2 regions of the Spirillospora sp. NPDC047418 genome follow, and region 2 is predicted to be linked to the other one. Evidence: riboswitches for the same ligand, from Rfam matches in the RefSeq annotation. Region 2 holds a riboswitch; the other holds the start of a gene.

Region 1 (3,397 bases), on a different contig from region 2:
GGGCGCGGGCGACCATGTGGAGGGCCGGACGGTCCTTGATCCCGCCCGGATTCGTGCCTTCGATCTTGGCCCAGAAGCCGTTCGTGCTCCCTCCGGACAGATCCGGAATCCAGAGGACGGGAGTGTTCCCGACCAGGCGCGCAGGCGACCGGCAGGTGCCGGCTCCCGTCCCTCGGGAAGCACCAAAGCCCTTCGATTGCCCTGGTACGTGCAGATCGATCGCGTCCAACGTTCTCTCCTGAAGGCTCAGCTCAGCAGCGCGGATGTGGTTGCGAGGCGGTCGTCGCCGGTTGTCCCTCAGCGGGCATGCCGAGGAGGAAGATCGGAGAACTTCGTCCTCCGCTATTCCGTCATCGACAAGGGCGCATGACCTGGCCGATCACAGCCGCGCCAGGCAGATCAGGTTCAGGAGACGGGTCCCGTTGGGGCGAGGCGGTACGCATCGTCGACGCAACGCGGCACAGGAACTCCGCAGGAACATCGCTGCCGCATCTCGCTCTCCCCTCACCAAGAGGATGGCGAGTCCGAGGAACGCGGCAATGAGAAGCATGACAACCCGGCTGCCCTCGGACGGGAGAGCCGTCGAATCTCCGCAGTCATCATGCGGCTCGGGAGGAAGGCTCTTCGTCGCCGCTCCGCCCGAGTTGCCAGGCTGACCGTCGGCGTGGGCACTCAAGGCGGCAGAGGGTACCGTGCGCCCCGCCGTCCCAGCCGATTCTTCTGAGTGCAGACCAGGCAGGCAGAGCACGAAGTGGAGCGCGGACAGCGTGACCAGCAGGAGCGACAGACCGCCTCCTGACGAGGGGCCGCACCCCTGCGAAGCACGCTGAGTTAGGTACACATCACATACTGTAGCCATCTCCTACGTGTCGTAGGACGAGACCCCGCCAAAGTCCCGTATGGCTCACTTCATCCCTGAGCCAAGCTCGGAATCGATGGCGCACGAGCGACCCGCTCCCTTGGAGCTCCCATCCCGGAACCCGCGTCACTCACAGGCGAAGACCCAGCCTCGGGCGGAGTGGCCCGGCGTAGATCACTATTGAATTTTACCTTTGCCGACTTGGACGCACGGAGCTCCATGTACTAACTTGCCTAGTAGTCGGCCAGGGAACGCCGCTCCACAGGCGACCGGCCGAACGCCTAATTCCATGGCGCCCGACGCCCTGGAAGCCGGGGACCCATCCTTCTTGGGGTGAATCCGCGACCAAGGCCGCGGTAGGGCCTACTCCTGGCCCGAACCCGTCAGCTAACCCGGTAGGCAGTCAAGGAGAGGAGAAAGCGTGAAAAGGCAGTACGCTCCCCCAGTTGCCGACCGTCCTGCGCCTGACTCCCGAACGGTCAGCCGTCCGGGCACCTGACCTGGCACAGCGTAGAGCGCCGGAAGACAGCAGAACCGCAGACTCTGTTGATTCCGATCGTCTGACGAGGACCATCCCCACGCATGCTGATGCAGCGTCTTCCTCGTAGCGTGCACGTGCGCAACTAATTCATTTGACCTTCATTGTCCACGGCTCCAGCCGGGGCAGGCCCCGCATGCGTTAGTGCACGCACTATCCCCTGCTGACCACAGGCGGCGACTTCCGCCTGCCCTTCGGCATGCCATTCCCATGACATTGGCCGCGCCGTGGGGCGATCCCCTCGGAGGAATTCCGATGAACTACGACGGACGGCATCGCGCCGACGGCTCCACGAACGGCGCCGTACCTCGCCGAACTCTCCTTCTGGGCGGCCTCCTCGCGGCCGGCGCGGCATTCGGCGTCCAGGAAATGCGGGGCTCGCCTCCGGCGCGGACAGCGCAACGAGCCGCCGCGAGTGGCAAGGAGGGCGCGGCCGGGGGCAGGCGATCTCGCGCCTCCCGGAACGCACGCACGGCATCCGCCAAGTCTCCGCTGATCCACCCGACCAAAGAGTGGGGGGCCGGCAAGCCGGAAAGAACCGCGACCGTCCGCCGGCGTCCTCCCAAGTACATCGTCGTGCACCACACCTTCACCGACAACGTCGACGACTACTCGCTCGCACGGGCAGAGCGCCTCGCACGCGCGATCCAGAATGCGCACAAGGGACGAGGATGGGGCGACACCGGACAGCACTTCACCATCAGCCGGGGAGGCCACATCCTGGAGGGTCGTACGGGCAGCCTCGCGGCGGCCGAACGGGGCGAGATGGTAGTCGGCACGCACGTGAGAGGCGCGAACGCCGACACCGTGGGCATCGAGTGCGAAGGCACCTACAACACCGTCCTGCCTCCGCAACGACTGCGCGATTCCCTGGTCAAGGTCTGCGGTTGGCTGTGCGAGCAGTACGACCTCAACCCGTATGAGGCCATCGTCCCGCACATGAAGTTCAACGACACCGATTGCTGCGGCTACAAGTTCGCCCCCACCCTCCCGAGCCTCCGCAAGGACGTCGCCAAGGTCGTCTCCCCCAGGTTGCTCCGCTGACGCCAACCGCTTCGACGCGTAACCCTCCGTACTGAAACAACTCGGCTTTCGCTCACGGAGGAGCAGCGGTCGAGATCTCAGGAGGGCTTTCGGGCGGCCGTATTGGAGTCACACCTTTCCTCCTACATTGCGTAGGAGTACGGTCCGGACGGCATGTCTGATCGCCGGCTGCCGGGGGCGCCGACCCAGGCATGCCACCCGATGATCAGGTCCACCGACGAGAGGTGAGACATGCGCAGGGCCCATGGGCGATCCCCCTGGCCACCACCCTGACGATCGCCATGAGCGGTCTCGGGGACGCAGCCGCCAGCCCCACGCCACCAACCGCCAAGACGAAGATCAATGGAGGTTCCGCCGATCCCGAGAGCGGCGGCCGTGAAGCCGACGACCAGCACGGTGGAAGCGAAGGGCACCTCCCCGGCTCCAGCAAGAACGTGAAGCTGGTCGGCGAACTCGACGTCAGCGGCGCGACCGGCCAGGACCGGCCGGGACACATCGCCGACCTAGCCGTCAGCGGCGACCACGCCTACCTGGCGGCTCGGCGCCTCAACACCGACCCATGCGGGAAGGGCGGCTTCTACACGGTCGACATCTCCAACCCGGCGAAGCCGAAGGAGGTCTCCTTCACCGAGTTCCCGGCGGGGTCATATCCGGGTGAGGGGATGCAGGTCATCAAGATGCGAACCGCCGCGTTCAAGGGCGACATCCTGGTGACCAACAACGAGATCTGCTCGGACACGGGATCACAGGTCGGCGGGATGTCTATCTACGACGTGACCGACCCGCGCCACATCGTCCCACTGGCGATCGGCGAGGGGACACCAACGACGGCGAACTGCCGACGGCTCGTCAGGAGCACAGCGTCTTCGCCTGGCAGGCCGGGCGCCACGTCTACGCCATGATCTCCGACGACGAGGAACAGGCCACCAGCGACGTCGACATCATGGACATCACCG
Region 2 (3,397 bases):
GTCCGCGAGGTCCTTGAAGACCTCCAGCGCGAGCGGTCGATCGCCTACACCACGGTGATGACCGTTATGGACAACCTGCACAAGAAGGGGTGGCTGCGCAGGAAGCGCGTGGGGCGTGCGTACGAGTACGAGGCGGTGGCCTCGCGGGAGGGCTACACCGCCAAACTCATGCGCGAGGCGCTCGCGACCAGCAACAACCAGGCCGCCGCGCTCGTGCACTTCCTGTCCGACCTGTCACCGGAGGAGAGCAGGGCCTTGCAGGCGGCGCTCAAGGTCGTGCAGCCGCGGGACACCACGTGACCGCGGCCGCCACCCTCCTCGCCTACGCGGCACTACTGGGAATCCTGGGGCCCCGGCTCATGCGTGCCCGCGGCTGGGCCGACCGTGCCCCGCGGCTCGGCGTACTCGCCTGGCAGACGGCCGGGGCTTCCGTTATGGCGGCGGTGGTCCTCGCCGGCCTGATGCGGGTGGTGCCGATCGTCCGGACACCGCACGGCCTGGCGGCCTGCCCGGACGCCACCGCTGTGTCGTGCTGAGCACTGGGGCGCTCGAACCGCTTCCTGAGGATCAGTTGTCCGCGGTCCTCGCCCATGAACGCGCGCATCTGGCGGGCCGCCGCGATCTCGCCATCAACCTCGCCGTCGCGTTCGGCCGTGCGTTCCCCGCCTTCTCGCACCTCACGACCCCCTGTCCCGTACCGGACGTCTCACCGGCGGCGTCGGCGCTCTGCTTGCGACGCTGCCGCTGGCACTCGCCGCCAACCCGGCCATCACGGCTCTCCTTGAACGCCACTGCCACTTCCCGATGTAGCGGCGCGACCCGTACCGAGCCGGGCGTCGCTACGGAACTGGTCGCCATCGGCCCCCCAAGACCTCCAGCTGGGGAGGCTGTAGGAGAGGCAGCCAAAGGACGTCCCCGTCACCCCAGGGGTGGGTGACGGGGACGCGGTACCGGGCCGCTCAGGGCGGCGGTGGTCAGGCCACGCGGACGCCGCCGGCGAACGGGCGGCCGGAGATCGAGCTGATCTTGACGACGTCGCCGGTCTGCGGGGCGTGGACCATCTTGCCGTTGCCGATGTACAGGCCCATGTGGTGCAGGTCGCTGTAGAAGAAGACCAGGTCACCGGGCTTCAGGTGGCTCTGCGAGACACGTGTGCCGGCGGTGAACTGGCTCCCGGTGTAGTGGGGGAGGGTAATGCCGACCTGGGCGTAGGCGTACAGGGTCAGTCCGGAGCAGTCGAAGCCCTTGATGTTGGCGCCCTGCGCGGTGCCGTAGGACGGGCCGGACGCGTTGCCGCCGCCCCACGAGTACGGAACGCCGCGCTGGCTCAGGGCCGCTCTGACCGCCCCCATGGCCTTGGCCGAGGCGCCTCCGGGATCCACGTTCGGGGCGGGACCCGCGTTGGTGCGAGCGCCGGAGCCGACACCGAGTTTGGTTTCGACCTTCTTCAGCTTGGTCTGAAGTTCCTTGCGCTTCTTCTTCGCCTCGCCGGTGAGCTCGCGCACCTGCTTCGCGCGCGCTTCGGCCGACTTGCGGGATCGTTCCGCGGACTGCATCGTCTGCAGCAGGTGAGCGACGCGAGTGCTGTCCTGGCGGGCGAAGTAGTGGAGCGTGGCCGACTTGTCCAGCACGGCCTGAGGGTCGTCCGCCGATGCGAACGCGACCGCCGGGTCCGCCGGCCCGTTCTTGTAACTGTCCGCGGCGAGCTTGACGATCCGATCCCGGGCCTCGTCCAGCGCCTTCTTCTGGCGGACGGCGTTGCCCTCGGCCACCTTGGCGGCACGCTGCGCCTGCTGCAGGCGCACGCGCAACCCGTTGTACTGCTCGCTGAGCTTCTCCGCCTCGTCGGCGAGCTTCTTCTGCCGGGCGGTCAGCTCTTTGCGGGTCGGCTGGGGCTCGGCCCAGGCGGGCGGGGGAGCCACGAGCGTCGCGGAAACGGCGATCGATGCCGTCCAAGCCGTGCCCGTGATGAGCCGGCGGCGGATCGGCCTTCTCTCTCCGGCAGCTCGTCGCTGCATGCACTGTCCTCTCCAGTACGCCTACCGGGTGAGCTGCCGGGTTCGGGCCGGAGTCGCCCTACCGCTCATGGTGAGCGGATTCACCCCAGATGGAGAACGGTTCCCCGGTTCCTCGGACGGCGTGGGGCCGCGGGATTCGGCGTGGCCACCGCTGTCCCCGGCGGGGACACCGGACGATGGCTCCTACGGAGCGTAGGAGATAGTGGCCTCATTCGCCACCCAAGTGGCCGAATACGACAAACCGCCTCGGCCGTCTCAGCAGATGTCGGACAACTGCACGATGGTCGCGGCGGCGACCAGGAGGGGCGTGGCGACGGCGACGGCAACGAAGGCGGAGGCGGCCGCCCGGACGACCCGGCGCGGCTTCACCACCTCGGCGGACTCCAGTCGCAGCACTCTCTCCGTCAGCGCCCCCGTGGAGGGCCCTGCGGCGCCGAGGGCGCCCGCCACACCCGGCGTCGCCGCGAGCCGACACAGGGCGTCGACGAGCGTGCGCCTGCCGCAGGCTCGGGCCGCCGCGTCGTCCGCGGCCATCTCCAGCAGCAGTGGCAGGGTCTTCTTCGCCCGGCGGACAGTCGGCAACCAGGGCAGGAGTGCGTAGGCGAGGTCGAGCATGAGCAGCATCGTGTGGTGCCGCTGACGCAGGTGGGTTCGTTCATGGACGAGAACCGCGCCGAACTCTTCGGGAGTGAGGGTCTCCTGCGTGCCGGTGCTGACCACGATCGCGCGCTCCCGGGCGGGCAGCGAATACGCCACGGGGATGGGGTGGTCGAGGACGAGTACGTCGTCGTGCCGTCCATGCTCCTTGGCGACGAGCCGGAGCATCTCCCAGTGCCGGCGCCGGTGCCGCACGGCTCGTCTGAGCCGCGGCAGGCTGCGGGCGAGCCTGGAACAGCAGGCCGTCAGCAGCGCCAGGCTCGCGGCGGCCGCCATGATGATCGCCTCGTCACCATGGTGGGGCAGGCAGTTGCGCAGCCACTCCAGCAGACCGTGGCCGGGCGCCGGCGGTGACAGCAGCGCCACCGCGACGATCCCGATGTCGGCGATGAAGGTGCCGGCCAGCGCCGCGAACCAGCAGGCGATGGCGATCCCCGGATGCGCGGCGGGGCGGCGGAGTCGATCGAGGGCGGGCCCCGCCAGGCAGCCCAGCAGGACCGCCGTGGACACCAGGCTGATCACGAGGTAGATCACGCCGTCATGCCCCCTGGTCGTCGGACGTCCGCCGGCGCAGGGCGTCCAGCAGGTGGCGCGCGTCCTCGGGCGGGACGGCTTCGGCGAACCTCGCCAGGATGCTCCCGTGATCGTCGGATTCGGTGAGCGCGTCGAGCATCAACTCGACCGCGTACTCCTCCCGCGCGCGGGTGGGGGCGTAACGGAAG

What was found. Region 2 has a riboswitch for cyclic di-AMP ahead of ABZ806_RS22665 (C40 family peptidase). Riboswitches for the same ligand answer to the same signal wherever they lie in the genome.
Region 1: linked by a shared signal. The riboswitch ahead of ABZ806_RS27865 (peptidoglycan recognition protein family protein) and the one ahead of ABZ806_RS22665 (C40 family peptidase) in region 2 are both predicted to bind cyclic di-AMP.

Annotation. Positions count from the first base shown of each region.
Region 1 covers NZ_JBEYTW010000052.1:8,428-11,824, forward strand. Annotated here, with positions in the region: gene ABZ806_RS27860 (PLP-dependent cysteine synthase family protein) at 1-229, opposite strand, end outside; cyclic di-AMP (ydaO/yuaA leader) riboswitch at 1,128-1,277, shown strand; gene ABZ806_RS27865 (peptidoglycan recognition protein family protein) at 1,653-2,441, shown strand; gene ABZ806_RS27870 (hypothetical protein) at 2,666-3,343, shown strand; gene ABZ806_RS27875 (hypothetical protein) at 3,340-3,397, shown strand, end outside.
Region 2 covers NZ_JBEYTW010000036.1:33,479-36,875, reverse strand. Annotated here, with positions in the region: gene ABZ806_RS22680 (BlaI/MecI/CopY family transcriptional regulator) at 1-300, shown strand, start outside; gene ABZ806_RS22675 (hypothetical protein) at 297-536, shown strand; gene ABZ806_RS22670 (hypothetical protein) at 530-937, shown strand; gene ABZ806_RS22665 (C40 family peptidase) at 975-2,018, opposite strand; cyclic di-AMP (ydaO/yuaA leader) riboswitch at 2,022-2,170, opposite strand; gene ABZ806_RS22660 (M56 family metallopeptidase) at 2,274-3,209, opposite strand; gene ABZ806_RS22655 (BlaI/MecI/CopY family transcriptional regulator) at 3,214-3,397, opposite strand, start outside.